3 regions of the Kocuria sp. CPCC 205231 genome follow, and region 2 is predicted to be linked to each of the others. Evidence: predicted binding sites of a transcription regulator. Region 2 holds the regulator's gene; each other region holds the start of a gene.

Region 1 (5,304 bases), on a different contig from region 2:
CAGGACAAGGACCAACTACCTCTTGACCATTAAATGACTGACGGCCCGCCGTGGTGGGCGGGCCGTCTAAGTCAATCAGCTGTCGCTAGTTTGGCGACCGGGGACAGCTGGTTCAACAGCTAACTGAATCGAATCTGTCATGAACCCAATACCAGGGGACTGTTGTGCCCCTTAGTGTAGCCGAGACGCGTCACCATGTGGAGTCCTCCCGGCTCCGTGCCGCCGACGTGACGTTGGCCGCTGACCTGCCAGAACGTCAGCACCTCCAAGAGTTCCCGTCGCGTACCCGTCGTGTGCGGGTGGAGCATGAGCAGTCCAAGGCCGTCGTGCTGCGGGCTGTGCCCACGGGGTGCCAGCTCGCAAAGCACGTCGCCGCCTGGCGCCGAGCCGTGCTGGAGCACCCCAGCCTGGAGGTGATCCGTGCCGATGCCCGGGCGAACCTGCTGGCCGTGGTGGAGATCATCTGCCGCCAGCAGGACCCCGCCTCGCGCACCTGGCGCACGACCTGGGACTGGGTCGCTGCGAAGATCGATCGCTCCCGCTCCACCGTGGCGCGGGTGATCCGCCACCTGCGCGACTGCGGGCTGCTGGCCGTGGTGGCCACCGGCCGCAGCGCGGGGCGCACCCCGCGTGCCACCGGCCGCACCCAGGGCGAGGCCCCCGTCTACGCGCTCATCCACAGCACCCCGCAGCCGGCCCTTGAGCCTGTGGAACTAACTGACACCCCGGTCCCCACGAAGTGGGAGAGTCTTTCCCCGCACGCGCGCGAAGAGCTTTCCCCGAAGGACGCGGCTACGCCGCGACCCAGCCGAAAACGCGCCGCGCAGCGGCGCGAAGTGGTCGCCGCCCTAAGCCGTCGTACAGCCCCGCTGTGGCCCCGTCATGCGACGACGGAGCCTGTGACGAAGCGGGTGACCCGTCGGGCGCGGAAGGAGACTCAGCGGGCGGCTGCCCTGGAGCTCCAGCACGAGGCCATCGTGCTGCGCCAGCTCACCACCGCCCACGTCACCAGCGTGCTCAGGCCGTTCTTCGAGGCCGGATGGACCATCGCCGATGTGCTCACCGCCCTGGACTGGACCCCTCAGGGCACCCGCTACGGCTTCCTGACCGTGGAGGGCATCGAGAACCCCGGAGCCTGGCTGGCCGCCCGGATGCGCGCCTGGACCCACCCCGACGGCACCCCCCTGCGCTCCCGCGACCAGCGTGTCGCCGCCGAGGCCGCCCAGCGCCGCGCGGCAGCGCGGGCGGCCGCCGAACGCTACGCGGCCCGCATCGCTGCCGCCGCGGCCGCCCCAGCGTCCTCCCCCGCCCCTGGCCCCCGTCGGCCGTTCCGGCAACGCTGGGCCGCCCAGATCGCCGCCGGCCAGAACCAAGCCGCCGGCGTCGTCTCGGCTCCGTAGCCGGGTCCCTTGGCGTGTCCGGTCGGCGGGGGAGAATCCGCAGCATCGACACCAGCCAAACCGTATATCTGTACTAGCTTATTGTGTTTATGGGCTGAGCTTTAGAATATGTGTTCTATCCTGGCGGCATGAGACATCCAGTACCGCTCACCATTGACCGCCCCGCGCTGGTCTCTGCGGTCCTGGTCCGAGTCCCGGCTGGCTTCCCCTCCCCTGCCCAGGACAGCTTCGACGACGGCCGGATCGACCTCAACGAGGTCCTGATCAGAGACGTCACCTCCACCTACCTCTTCCGCGTCACCGGAGACTCCATGGAAGGCATCGGGATCTACCACGGCGACGAAGTCCTCGTGGACCGCTCCCTGACCCCCAGGCACGGCGATGTCGTGATCGCCGTCCTCGACGGGGACTTCACCATCAAAACCCTCCACATCCACCCCGAGAAGGTCGTGCTGCACCCGGAGAACCCGGCCTACCCCGACGTGGAGGTCCCGTCCCTGTCGACCCTGCACATTTGGGGTGTTGTGGTCTACGGCATCCGCCACCTCAACCAGCGAAAGCTGCACTAGGACGGTGGACGACGGTGATCGCCCTGGTCGACGTGAACAACTTCTACGCCTCCTGCGAGGCCCTCTTCGAACCCTCCCTGACCGGCAAGCCACTGGTGGTGCTCTCCAACAACGACGGCTGCGTCGTCGCCCGCAGCGCCGAGGCCAAAGCCCTGGGCATCAAGATGGGCGACCCCTGGTTCCAGCTGCGCGCCGACGCCGGACGCTGGGGGCTGCTCAAACGCTCCTCCAACTACCAGCTCTACGCAGACCTGTCGCAGCGGGTGATGCTGCTGCTGGCCCGCCACGCCCTGGGGCAGGAGGTGTACTCCATCGACGAATGCTTCCTCCTCCCACCCGCCGGCACACCCGCAGAACAGGCGCGGTGGGCGCGCCGGCTGCAGGCCACCGTGGCCCGCAATGTCGGGCTGCCGGTAAGCATTGGGATCGCCAGCTCCAAGACGCGGGCCAAGATCGCCGCCGAGACCGCCAAGAAGCTGCCCGCCACCGGTGGGGTCGTCCACTGGGACCAGGCCCCCGAGGGGTACTGGGACCGGCTCATGAAAGCCCTACCGGTCACCGAAGTCTGGGGCATCGCCGGGCGGCTGGCCAAGCGACTGGAGGCGATGGGCATCGAGACCATCGCCGACCTGCGCGATGCCGACCCGGTGGCCATCCGTCACAAGTTCTCCGTGGTGCAGATGCGCACCGTCCTGGAGCTCAACGGCTTCCCCGCCCTCCCCCTCGAGGACGAGGTCGCCACCAAGCAGCAGATCCTGGTCTCCCGATCGTTCCCGGACCCGATCTGGGACCCGGAGATCGTGGGCCAAGCCGTAGCCGAGTTCGCCCAACGCGCCTCCCGCCGACTGCGGAAGGAAGGCGAGGTCACCGGGCGCCTCACGGTCTTCGCCAGCACCTCCCCGCACCGGCCCGGACCCACCCACAACGTCTCCGCGCACGTACGCCTGGCCGTGCCCACCAACGAACCCGGCCCCCTGGTGGCCGCCGCCCGGGCCGCGCTGGTGCCCAAGCTGATGCACGGCATGTCCTACATGCGCGCCGGCATCCTCTGCACAGACCTCGCCCCCGAGGGCTCGGTACCCGTCCTGCCCGGGGTGCTCGAGCAACCCGCTCCCATCGGGGAGCTCATCGATGCGGTCAACCGCCGCTTCGGCACCGGCACCCTCGCCCTAGGCCGACACGGCGCCCACTCCCCCGCCCCCTGGAGCAACCGCCAAGCCGATCTCTCCCCGCGCTATACCACCGACTGGAACGAGCTCCGCACCGTCTCCTGAACACGCACTTCTTAGCTGGGCCGTACTAGCACTGACCTACTCCCCCACCCGATCAAGGCGCCACTCCTCCTTGGGGCTGGGTTGGCGGACGATGGCTGCCGCACATTTCCTCGGCCCTGGCGGGCCTCCAAAATGATTGCCCAAGGGAAGCCGCGGGAACCTCCGAGCCCGGACTGGACCGCGATCATTACCAGCACCTTGCTTGCGGTAGAGGTGGCATACGACTGTGGTGGGCTAAAAGGATGTTTTGGAATAAATAGAGGCAAATCCTCCGATTGAGTGATGTGAGGGGGTAAAGATGTCCAGCGAGAATGGGAGCCTTGGGGGTCCGCTCAGCCCTTTGAGCTCCGACGACTCGGTCGCTCTGTGGGCACTGGGGTCCACGAGAGGCAGCAGGCGGGGGCGAGCTGGCATCCGCGCAAAATTCGACCATGTGTGCCCTGCTGAAGTCTTCGCAGGGTGGGCATGTCGCTGCATGAAGTAGGAGCCCAGCATGAAGATTGTCGGCAGGATCCGATCCACGGCGGCCCATGAGGTTGAAGCCGAGGGCGAGGATTACGTTGTCGCCCTCGGGCAACTACTAGCGTCCGTCCCCGAGGGATTCGAGCTACTCCACGTTCGCAGGGACCCTTAGGTGGCCGCCCTTCCGCGTGGTGTCCAAGCGGATGCTGACGCCCCTGCCGACCGCTCGTCGGCGGGGGCTTTTGTCCGTCCGATCATTCCCAACCTCTTCCTCAAAATCATCCATTCTCACCATTTACCCCATTCATGTAACGGAGTAAATTGATGGTAGGAGTACCGAAGTCAGACCTGTTGGCGAGGATGGCCTCAATACTTCGACATCGCCCACACGCTCTATCCCCACGGTGTTTCCGGCGCCGGCACCGCCGGAGTCGTTGCCGACCTCCACGACGGTGCCGCCGCCGGGCACAGCCTCTACGTCCAAGACCCGCTCTTCCCCTGAGCCCAGGAGGGCATCATGACCACCATCACCCTCTACACCCTCCCCGGGTGTGTTGACTGCCAGGCCGCCGGCCAGGCCATGGACCGCAAGGACATCCCCTTCGGCCTGATCAATGTCGCCTCCCTGCCCGTGGCCGTCGACTTCCTCCGCGGCCTGGGCTACCAGGGAGTGCCCGTGACCGTGGTCCGAGACGACGATGGCACCGTCGGCGACCATTGGCACGGCCTGCGCCCGGACAAGCTCCACGCCCTGGTGCGACGGCGCGCCGAGCTGACCTAACCTGTCGCCCGCAGATCCACGGCACCCCCCCCCGGACCCCGCGAAGTCCACCGCCCCCAGGAGGACGCCATGACCATCCAGCCCGAACAGCAGGCCAGCAAGCACCGGGCAACCGCCCAAGAAGCGGCCCGCGCCGCCCAGGAGGTCCTGGCCGAGATCGAAAAGCTGCGCGCGGCCACCCAGGCCGCTGCCGACAGCGAGAAGTTCACCGAGTGGCTCACCCGCCACGCCCAGCGCCTCGAGGTGCTGGCGCGGAAAGCCCAGCACCTTGCGGATGCCGCCACCGAGGCGTGCGTCAATGCCGGCCACCTCGACGGGGAGCACTTGGTGGAGGTCACCGCCACCGCTTGCCGCGCCCGTGACGATCTCTGCCGCGTGTACTTCTCCATCACCGCCTGAGTCCCGTCGACACACCTCTGCATTCCATTTACTCAAGGACTCCATTTACTAAACTGAGGCAAACACTCAAAGGAGGCACTGCATGGACATCCTTGCCACCGTGCTGCAGAAGGGTGGCGTGGGCAAGACCACCACGGCCTACCACCTCATCCGTGCCGCCCAACGGGCGGACAAGCGCGTGCTCGCCATTGACATGGACCCGCAGGGTAACCTGACCACCGCCCTGACCCCCGAACGGCTGCCCCTGGATGAGGTCAGCCTGGCCGATGTCATCAACCCCCAGCAGGCACCGGGGGAGGAGCCCGTCACCCTGGCCGACGTCATCGTGGCGACCATCTGGCCCGGCGTCGACCTGGCCCCCACCGTGGGGCGGGCCCTGGCGATCATCGAGCAAGAACTCACCCAGGCCCCCCGCACCG
Region 2 (5,304 bases):
CCGGCACCTGCTGGTCCAGGCGGGGACCGGCACCGGCAAGTCCCTCGCGTACCTGGCCCCGCTCGTGGAGCACGCCCAGCGCGCGGACAAGCCGGTGGTCGTGGCCACCGCGACGCTCGCGCTGCAGTCGCAGATCGTCGGCCGGGACGTGCCGCGCCTGCTGGCCGCCCTCGAGGGCGAGCTCGAGCGGGACGTGGACGTGGCCCTGCTCAAGGGCCGCAGCAACTACGCGTGCCTGCACAAGATCGAGGGCGGCTACCCGTCCGACGACGAGCCCGGCGCGCTCTTCGCGCTGCCCGACGCCGCCCCGCACCCCGGCCCGCCGCAGCCCGAGGCCGCCGAGAACCCCGGGCGGCTGGGGCAGGAGGTCCAGCGCCTGCGCGAGTGGGCCCGCGAGACCGGGACCGGCGACCGGGACGAGGTGCTCCCCGGGGTCAGCGACCGCGCCTGGCGCCAGGTGTCGGTCACGGCCAAGGAGTGCCTGGGCCGCAGCTGTCCCCTGGTCGAGGACTGCTTCGCGGAGCTCGCCAAGCAGCGGGCCGGTGAGGCCGACATCGTCATCACCAACCACGCCCTGCTCGCGATCAACGCGTTCGAGGGCATCACGGTGCTGCCCGAGCACGACGTCGTGGTCATCGACGAGGCCCACGAGCTCCAGGACCGGGTGACGGGCGCCGTCACCGGACAGCTCTCCGCGGCGATGGTCCGCTCGGCCGCCGCGTCCGCGCGCAAGCACACCTCCGCGAGCCCCGACTCGCTCACCGCCGGGGCCGCCAACCTCGAGGCCGCCCTGATGGGCGCTCCCGCCGAGCTGCTGCACCGCGGCCTCGGGGACGCCCAGGCGGCGGCCGTGGCCCAGATCCGGGACGCCGCCCGCACCGTGATGACCGAGTCCAAGGCCGGTCCCGGGGAGAAGGACGGGGACGCCGGCCGGCAGATGGCCCGCTCCCGGGTGAGCGACGTCCTCGACCTGGCCGAGCGGATCCTCGCCGCCGAGGAGCACCGCGAGGTGCTGTGGATCTCGCGCCAGGGCGGCTGGGAGCCGGGCCGCGGCTACGTGCCCGCGGAGGACACCGACCCGGCGACCCTGCACGTGGCCCCGCTCAGCGTGGCCGGCACCCTGCGGGAGGGGCTCTTCGACGGGCGCACCGTGGTCCTCACCTCCGCCACCCTGTCCGTCGGCTCGTCCTTCGACTCCGCCGCCGGCGCCCTCGGCCTGCGGGGCGAGGGCGCCCCGCGCTGGGAGGGCGTGGACGTCGGCAGCCCGTTCGACTACCCGAAGCAGGGCATCCTCTACCTCGCCAAGCACCTGGAGAAGCCCGGCCGCCGGCTCACGGAGGCCCAGCTGGACGAGATGCTGGCCCTGCTGGAGGCCTCCAGGGGCGGGGCCCTCGGGCTCTTCTCCTCCCGCCGGGCGGCGGAGGAGGCGGCCGAGGCGCTCCGCGGGCGCACCGACCTGCCGATCCTGTGCCAGGGGGAGTCCTCGCTCGCGGGACTCGTCCAGGAGTTCACCGACGACCCGGCCACGAGCCTGTTCGGCACGATGAGCCTGTGGCAGGGCGTCGACGTCCCGGGGGCCTCGTGCCGGCTCGTGATGATCGACCGGATCCCCTTCCCGCGCCCGGACGACCCGCTGGCGAGCGCCCGCAGCCGCGCCGCGGAACGGGCCGGCGGCAACGGGTTCATGTCCGTGTCCGCGACGCACGCGGCCGTGCGGCTCGCCCAGGGGGCCGGGCGGCTCATCCGCGCGGGCGGGGACCGGGGCGTCGTGGCGATCCTGGACTCCCGGATCGCGACCGCCCGCTACGGCGGCTTCCTCCGCGGGTCCCTGCCGCCGCTGTGGACCACCACGGACCGCCAGGTGGTGCTCGGCGCCCTGCAGCGGCTCTCCGTGGGCTGAGCACGTCCGGCGGACGCCCGGGGTCTCCCCGGACCGCGCCGGGCCCGCACGGGGTGCGGACAGCAGGAGGTGTCCGGACGGCGGCCGGCCCGGACGGCAACGGGCCCCCCCACCGGCGGCGGAGGGCCCGGGTCCCGGGCGTGCGGCGGCTCAGAGGCTGCGCAGCACCGAGACGACCTTGCCCATCACGGTGGCGTGGTCGCCGAGGATCGGCTCGTAGCGCGTGTTCTGCGGCAGCAGCCAGGTGTGGCCGTCCCGCTGGCGGAAGGTCTTGACCGTGGCCTCGTCGTCGAGCAGGGCGGCCACGATGTCACCGTTGTCGGCGGCGCTCTGCCGGCGCACCACCACCCAGTCGCCGTCGCAGATCGCGGCGTCGATCATCGAGTCGCCCTTGACGCGCAGCATGAACAGCTCGCCGTGCCCGACCAGCTGGCGGGGCAGCGCGAGGACGTCCTCCACGGACTGCTCGGCCGTGATCGGCCCGCCGGCGGCGATGTGGCCCACCAGGGGGACCATCGTCACGTCCGCCGAGGTGGACAGCTCGGCCACGGCGTTCTGGGCGGCGGGACGAGCGGTCCGGCTCGCCGGTGCCGCCGGGGCCTCCTGCGACGGCTCGGCGGACTCCGCCCCGGCGGTCCCGCGCAGCTGCAGGGGAGTGAGCACCTCCATGGCCCGCGGGCGCTTGGGGTCGCGGCGCAGATAGCCCAGCTTCTCGAGCTGGGCGAGCTGGTGGGTGACGCTGGAGAGCGAGGCCAGGCCCACGAGGTCCCCGATCTCCCGCATGGACGGCGGATAGCCGTGCTCGGCGATGGAGCGCTGGATGGCCTCGAGGATGGTGCGCTGGCGCACGGTGAGCCCGCGGCTGCGCGAGCGTGCCCCGGGGCGGGCGCCCCGGGCGCGGGGCTCCTCGGGGGTGGGGGGCTGGGCCATGGGAGCGTCGTCCTTTCCCGTCCGGCTGCAGGTGCCGCAGCCGGTCTGCGCGGTCCCGGTTCCGATGTCGGACCCGGGTGGTTCGATGGGTCCCGGTCGGCAGGCGCAGGGGATCCGCAGCGCGCGCCGGCCGGGGGCCCGGACCTGTCCTCAGCCTAGGCGACACGCCGTGTGTGTTCAAACATATGTACGACCCGCTGTCGACAGCATTCGCAGACACGTGCTAGACATGGGTCATCGGTATTCGAAAGTATGTTCGATCGAATGGAGGCCCGCGAGGGTCGTCGACCGGACCGGTGTTCGAGATCGCCCGCTCCGTGCGGGAACGTCAAGGAGTTCATGTCATGAGTGCCAGTGCCACCCTCACCGCCGTCGTCGCCCGCCGCCGCGAGTCCGCAGGATCCGCCCGGGGGCTCGGCCGTGCGCTCCGGCGGGCCCGTCCCGCCCGCTCCGCGTCCCGCACCCCGCTGACCCTGACCCGCCGCGGCCGCCTGGTGTTCCTGGGGCTGCCCGTCCTGGCCGGCTCCGCCGCCCTGGTGGTGCTCGCCGTGATCTTCCTCGTCCCCTCGACGGCCACGGCCACGAGCGCACCCGTCCCGGGCTCCGGGACCGAGCAGACCACCGTGTTCCCCGGGCAGAGCCTGTGGGAGCTCGCCGTGGCGGCCGATCCGGACCGGGACCCGCGGGAGGTCATGGACGAGATCGTGGAGCTCAACGACCTGGACAGCTCCGTGCTCGTGGCCGGCCAGCTCCTCGAGGTCCCGGCCGCCTGAGCCGCCCGCCCGATCAGCACGCCCCGCTCTGTACGCCCCGCTCTGTACACCCCGATCTGTACGCCCCGGGCGGAGCACTAAACTGTCCGGGTGACGCAGAACCTGGACCGACTCAACGCCCTCCCGCTCCGCGACGACCTGCGCGGCAAGACGCCGTACGGCGCCCCGCAGCTCGACGTCGCCGTGGCGCTCAACACCAACGAGAACACCCATCCGGTCCCGGCGGACGTGCACGCGGCGATCGTCCGGGAGGTCACCGAGGCGGCCTGGACCCTCAACCGGTACCCGGACCGCGAGTTCACCGCCCTGCGCGAGGAGCTCGCCGCGTACCTCGGCCACGGGCTCGGGCCCGGGAACCTGTGGGCGGCCAACGGGTCCAACGAGATCCTGCAGCAGATCCTGCAGGCCTTCGGCGGCCCGGGCCGCACCCTGCTCAGCTTCGTCCCCACCTACTCGATGTACCCGCTGCTGGCCTCCGGCACGCACACCGGCTTCGTCGCCGGGGAGCGGGCGGCGGACTTCGGCCTGTCCGCGGAGTCCGCGGCCGAGCAGGTGCGCCGGCACCGCCCCGACGTGGTCTTCCTCTGCTCGCCCAACAACCCGACCGGCACCGCGCTGGGCTCGGACGTGGTCACCGCCGTGTACGAGGCGGGGGAGGAGTTCCGCACCGTCGTGGTGATCGACGAGGCGTACGCGGAGTTCTCCCACGGCGGCACCCCCACCGCGCTCACGCTGCTCGAGGGCCGGCCCCGGCTGATCGTCTCCCGCACCATGAGCAAGGCGTTCGCGCTCGCCGGCGCCCGCCTCGGCTACTTCGCGGCGGCGCCGGAGGTCGCCGACGCCGTGCGCCTGGTCCGGCTGCCGTACCACCTCTCCGCCGTCACCCAGGCCACGGCCCTGGCGGCCCTGCGCCACTCGGAGTCGCTGCTGGCCAACGTGGAGGACATCAAGGTCCAGCGCGACCGGATCGTCGACGAGCTCAAGCGGATCGGGCTGGAGCCGGCCGAGTCGGACTCCAACTTCGTGTTCTTCGGCGGCATGGAGGACTCCCGGGCCGTGTGGGGGGAGCTGCTCGAGGACGGGGTGCTCGTGCGGGACGTCGGGATCCCCGGCCACCTGCGCGTCACCGCCGGCACCGAGGAGGAGACCACCGCGTTCCTGACCAGCATGGAGCGGATCGTCTCCGGCGGCTGAGGGGCCCCGGGGCCGGGTCCTCCCGACCCGGATAGCATGGAGGCAGACCACCACCACCGGGCCCGGGGCGCCGCCGTGCGTCCCGGCCCGGACCACCCGCGGCCCACCGACGGCCGTGCCGCGCCCGCGAGGAGTTCCCACCGAATGAGCGACCAGACCACCACCGGCACCCGTGCGCCCCGCCGCGCCGCCCTGGAGCGGCGCACGAGCGAGTCCACGGTGTCCGTCGAGATCGACCTCGACGGCACCGGCGAGAACGACATCGACACCTCGGTGCCCTTCTACGACCACATGCTCACCGCGCTGTCGAAGCACTCCCTGATCGACATGCGGATCCGGGCGACCGGGGACACCCACATCGACGTCCACCACACCGTCGAGGACACCGCGATCGTCCTCGGGGACGCCCTGCGCCAGGCGCTGGGCGAGAAGGCCGGGATCCGCCGGTTCGGCGAGGCCACCGTCCCGCTGGACGAGGCCCTGGCCAACGCCGTGGTCGACATCTCC
Region 3 (5,304 bases), on a different contig from region 2:
TCACCGAGAGTGAAACCCCTGGATCCGGACGGTCTCCCGGCTCATCCTGCCCCGGCTCCCCGCAGGCTAGGCGGGGCCGCGGCGCGCACCGCGGCCGGGGTTCCGGGGTCGGCGAGGTCCCAGGCCTGCTCGGCGCTGATGCTGATCCCCCGGGGCCCGGTGCGCCGCGTCCGGCCCCGCACCAGCAGCATCCGCGTGCCGAACAGGTGCTGCCCCGAGCGGGCCTGGGCGTCGGAGAAGAAGGCGCAGTCCACCGCGCCCGTGCCGTCGTCGAGGCTGACGAAGACCACCCGCCGGCCGCTGCGCATGGGCGGGGTCATGGTCGAGACCCGCACCCCCGCCACGAGCACCTCGGACCGGTTGCGCAGCTCCAGCAGCCGCTCCGCGGGCGTGACCCCGAGCTCGCCGAGCAGGGGCGCCCAGCTCTCCAGCAGGTGCGCCGAGACGTCCACCGCGAGCAGGTCCAGCTCGGTGCGGACCTTCTCCGCCAGGGTGGGCTCGGGGCGCTCCGCGGGCAGGGCGCGCAGCTCGAGGTCCCCGAGCGGAAGGGCCAGCTGTCCCTCGACCTCCCCGGCCGGCCGGGCGGGCCGGCCGCTGTCCGCCCGGGCCCGCAGGGCGTGCACAAGGTCGGCGCGGGACGCGGGGCCGCCGGAGCGGCGCAGCAGGCCGTCGAAGGCCCCCACGGCGGCGAGACGCTCGAGGGTGCGCCGGGCGGGACGGGCCCGCTGCCGCAGCTCGGCGAGCGAGGCGTAGGGCTGCCCCGCCACGATCCGGCGGACCTCGGCCCGGGAGACCCCGTGGATCCCGGTGAGGGCCAGGCGCACGCCCAGGCGGGCGGGGTCGTCGTCGAGCCGTTCCACCCGGTAGTGCTCGTCGGAGCGGTTGACGTCCACGGGCAGGACGGGGATGCCCATCCGCCGCGCCTCCCCCACGAGCAGGCGCTTGGGGTACATCCCGGGATCGTGCTCCCACAGCCCCGCGAGGAACGCCTCCGGGTGGTGGGCCTTCAGCCACGCGGACTGGTAGGTGGGCACCGCGAACGCCGCGCCGTGGGCCTTGCAGAAGCCGAACGAGCCGAACGCCGCCAGGGTCTCCCAGACCCTGTCCACCACATCCAGGGGGTAGTCCCGCGCACGGGCCCGCTCGCGGAAGAACTCCTCCACCTCGAGCTGGCGCTCGGAGCCCAGCCGGCGGCGCAGCTCGTCGGCCCGGGCGAGACCGCATCCGGTGAAGGTGTCGAGGATGCGCAGGACCTGCTCGTGGAAGACGGTCACGCCGTGGGTCTCGGCGAGGATCGGGTCGAGGGACGGGTGGATCGAGACGGGCGCGGACCAGCCGTGGCGGTGCTCCAGGTAGGGGCGCACCATGTCCGAGTGCATCGGCCCGGGACGGAACAGGGAGATGTCCACGATGAGGTCGCGGAAGCTCGTGGGCGCCATCTTGCCGATGAGCTCGCGCTGGCCCGGGGACTCGATCTGGAAGCACCCCAGGGTGTGGGTCGAGCGGATGAGCTCGAACGTCCTCCCGTCGTCCACGGGGATCGCCTCGAGGTCCAGGCGGGGCCGGTCCGGGTGGGTGCGGGCCACCTCGTCGACGGCGTGGGCGAGCGCCGACTGCATCCGCACGCCGAGGATGTCGAGCTTGAGCATGCCCATGGGGTCCATGTCGTGCTTGTCGAACTGGCTCATGGGCATCCCCGTCCCACTGGACTGCACCGGGGTGCGGTCCAGGAGGCTCAGGTCCCCCAGGATCACCCCGCACGGGTGCATGGAGATGTGCCGGGGCAGCCGGTCCAGGCGCTCGGTGAGGTCCACGAGGAGGTCGAGCTGCTTCTCCTGGGCCACCTGCTCGGCGAAGTCCCGCAGCTCCGGCTGGCGGGCGATGGTCTCCCGCAGCGCCGAGGCCGGCAGGTGCCACAGCTGCTTGGCCGCGCCGTCCACGGTCTCGGGGTCGATGCCGAGCGCCAGCCCGGCGTCCCGGACGGCACCGCGGGCCCGGTAGGCGTTCTGCATGCTCATGAGGCTCACCCGTTCGGGGCCGAAGCGCTCGAAGATCCGCCGGTAGACGCGGTGGCGCTCGGCCGACTCGACATCGATGTCGATGTCCGGGAGGGTCGAGCGGTCGTTGGAGAGGAAGCGCTCGAAGAGCAGCTCGTGCTCGAGCGGGTCCACCTGGGAGACGTCGAGCAGATAGTTGACGAGCGAGGACACCCCCGAGCCGCGGGCGGCGTGGCGGACCCCCATCTGCCCGATCATCGCCGAGACCTCGGCCACGGTGAGGAAGTAGGAGGCGAAGCCGAGGTCCTCGATCACCCCCAGCTCCTGCTCCAGCCGGTCCCGCACGGCCCGTGTCATGCGGCGGCCCGGGTAGCGGCGGCCCAGCCCCGTCTCGCACCGGGCCCGCAGCTCTGCGGGCGCCGGCCGGTCCAGGCCCAGCACGGAGGCCTCGGGCACCACCGGCCGCCCCCAGCCGCAGTCGGCGACCGGGTCCAGCCGGCACCGGTCGGCCACCCGCTGGGTGCCCGCCAGCAGGGCCGCGGCCCCGGCCGCGCCGAGGTCCGCGGCCCGGGCGATCTCCGCGGCGAGCGCGCGCATCTGCCGGGCGGACTTGAGCCAGCCCTGGCCGTTGGGCTGCAGCGGCTCCGGCGCCGTCGTCCGTCGGGACGTCCCGGTCCGCCCGGTGGCCCTGCCGCCGGGGGCGTGGCCGGTGCGCGCCCCGAGGGTCTCGAGCGGGGTGAGGGCGCGGGCGGCGTCGAGGACGTCGGCGGTGGCGGCCTCGGCGGGCGTGGCGTAGCGCACCGCGTTGGTCAGTACGGGGGTCAGCCCCGCCTCGAGGGCGGCGCGCAGCATCCGGGCCGCGTGGGAGGTGCTGCACGCCGTGCCGGGGGCGGCGAGGTGCGAGACCACCTCCACGGCGAGCGCCGGTGCGGGGAGCAGGGTCCGCCACCGGGCCAGGGCGGCGCGCCCGGTGCGGTAGCGGCGGGCCGCGAGCTCCTGCCCGACGTCGGAGGAGGGCCCGAGCAGGACGGTCAGGACCGGCTCCCCGTGCCGGGGCGAGTGTGCGGCGGCCGCGATCTCGGCGGCGGTCACCCCGGGCGGGCCCGCTGCGGCGTGGGCGGTGGAGACGAGCCGGCACAGGGCGGCGTAGCCCGCACCGGCGGTGCCGCCGGCCGCCAGGACCACCACGCGGCCGAGGGCGCGCTCGCGGCCGGGGTCCAGCAGGGCGAGGTCGGCCCCCAGGACCGGGTCGATGCCGTGCTCCCGGCACGCGCCCAGGTGCTTGATCGCGCCGTAGAGCCCGTCCCGGTCGGTGCAGGCGAGCGCGTCCGCGCCGTCCGCCGCGGCGGCGGCCGCCAGGACGGCAGGTCGGCTGACCCCGAAGTGGGCGCTGAAGGCGGTGGCGACGTGCAGGTGCGGAAAGCTCACGCCCCCATTCGAATACGTGTTCGAATCTTAAGTCAATTGCAAACCGCCGGGGCCGCGAGAACTCCGGCTCCTGGGCGTCCGTGGCGGCGCACGCCGGCCCAGGAGGACGCCGGACCCGGGCGGGACACGATCCGCCCACGGCCCGCAGGGGCGCCGCGCACGGGGACGCCCTCGTTCCGGGACGGGGGATGCCGCACTTCTGTGGCATGTTGTTTCCTGCACCCACGGGCAGGACCGAGGGGCCCGCACCCCCGCCGCACGGACGCAGGAGGAGACGACGATGGACGTCCGGCAGCTCATGTACTTCCTGGCCGTGGTGGACCACGGCGGCTTCACCCGCGCCGCGGAGCAGCTGCTCATCGCCCAGCCCTCCCTGTCCCAGACGATCAAGGGCCTCGAGCGGGAACTGGGGGTGCCGCTGTTCCACCGGATCGGGCGGCGGGTGGTGCTCAGCGAGGCCGGCGAGGAGCTGGTGGGCCCGGCCCGGGTGGTGGTCCGGGACCTGGAGGCCGCCCGGTCCGCCGTCGACGACCTGCGCGGGGTGCGCAGCGGCCGCCTGGACGTGGTCGCCATGCCCTCCCCCGGCGTCGAACCGCTCACGTCGATGATCGCCGCCTACGCGCGGGCCCACCCGGCCGTGACGGTCAGCGTGGACGCGGCCTTCACCCCCGAGGAGGTGGCCGACGCGGTGCGCACCGGCCGCGCCGAGATCGGCGTCCTGGGCTCGGAGCACCCGTTCCGCTCCGCCGAGGTCGAGGTGATGCACCTGGAGCAGCAGCCCCTGGTGCTGATCGTGGCACCGCAGGCGGACACCTTCGGTGACGGGCACGCCATCCGCCGGGAGGACCTGGCCGGGCACCGGGTGGTCGTCTCCCAGCAGGGCTCGCTGATGCGGCGGCTGGTCGACGACGCCCTGGCCGGCGGGGTGCCGGTCGAGATCGCCGCCGAGGTCGCCCACCGCACCTCGGTCCTCCCGCTGGTGCTGGCAGGGGTCGGGCACGCGGTGCTGCCCTCCTCCTGGACCCCGCTGGCGCGCGCCGCAGGGCTGCGGGTGCTGCGGATCGAACCGGTCACCGTGCTGCACGTGGCCGTGCTCAGCCGCCCGGCGCACCTGACCCCGGCCGCCCGAGCGTTCCTGGCGGTCGCCGCCGAGCACGCGGCCCGGCACGCCGCGGATTGCTCCCGGGCACCGGAGGGAACGGCGCCGGACCGGGCCGAGAGGGCGGGCCGGCCGGAGGGGACGGCGCCGCAGGACGCGCCGCGGATCGTGTCATAGGGGATTCCTATCCGGGGGATGGGATTCCGGTCTTGGACCTCATGGTGCTCGGGGCGCTCTACTGGAACCCGGTGCCGCACTGCGCTGCGGACACCACGAGCAGAGCACCCGAGAAGGAGAGCACCCCATGGCCGAGCACCAGGTCTTCACGATCGCCTCGATCCCTGCCGACGGCGTGGGCCAGGAGGTCGTCGCCGCCGGCCGCACGGTCCTGGACGCGGTGGCCGAGCAGTCGAACGGGGCGTTCTCCTTCGACTGGACCGAGTTCCCCTGGGGCAGTGCGTACTACGCCCAGCACGGGGTGATGATGCCGGCCGACGGGCTGGAGACCCTCCAGGACTTCGACGCCATCTACTTCGGGGCCGTGGGGTGGGAGAACGTCCCCGACCACGTGTCCCTGTGGGGGCTGCGGCTGAACATCACCCAGAACTTCGACCAGTGGGCCAACATCCGCCCCGTGCGCTTCCTCCCCGGCGTGGTCTCCCCGCTGCGCAAGGCCGACGACACCGAGCTGGACTGGGTCGTGGTGCGGGAGAACAGCGAGGGCGAGTACGCCGGGCTCGGCGGGCGGAACCTCGCCGGCCGGGGTCCCGGCAACGAGGT

What was found. The regulator LexA, encoded in region 2, represses DNA repair genes until DNA is damaged. The targets are predictions, from matches to a motif close to TCGAACANNTGTTCGA.
Region 1: RF640_RS14470 (LexA family protein) is a predicted target of LexA. The motif match lies at 1,503-1,518, and genes of this name have one in related genera.
Region 3: RF640_RS13435 (DNA polymerase III subunit alpha) is a predicted target of LexA. The motif match lies at 3,434-3,449, and genes of this name have one in related genera.

Annotation. Positions count from the first base shown of each region.
Region 1 covers NZ_JAVKPP010000014.1:51,844-57,147, forward strand. The annotation lists gene RF640_RS14460 (hypothetical protein) at 1-33, shown strand, start outside; gene RF640_RS14465 (hypothetical protein) at 300-1,400, shown strand; gene RF640_RS14470 (LexA family protein) at 1,529-1,969, shown strand; gene RF640_RS14475 (Y-family DNA polymerase) at 1,984-3,243, shown strand; gene RF640_RS14480 (glutaredoxin domain-containing protein) at 4,223-4,486, shown strand; gene RF640_RS14485 (hypothetical protein) at 4,556-4,885, shown strand; gene RF640_RS14490 (ParA family protein) at 4,968-5,304, shown strand, end outside.
Region 2 covers NZ_JAVKPP010000004.1:277,361-282,664, forward strand. The annotation lists gene RF640_RS05905 (ATP-dependent DNA helicase) at 1-1,900, shown strand, start outside; gene lexA (transcriptional repressor LexA) at 2,051-2,830, opposite strand; gene RF640_RS05915 (hypothetical protein) at 3,175-3,603, shown strand; gene RF640_RS05920 (histidinol-phosphate transaminase) at 3,694-4,797, shown strand; gene hisB (imidazoleglycerol-phosphate dehydratase HisB) at 4,942-5,304, shown strand, end outside.
Region 3 covers NZ_JAVKPP010000012.1:97,499-102,802, reverse strand. The annotation lists gene RF640_RS13435 (DNA polymerase III subunit alpha) at 42-3,425, opposite strand; gene RF640_RS13430 (LysR family transcriptional regulator) at 3,706-4,701, shown strand; gene RF640_RS13425 (tartrate dehydrogenase) at 4,829-5,304, shown strand, end outside.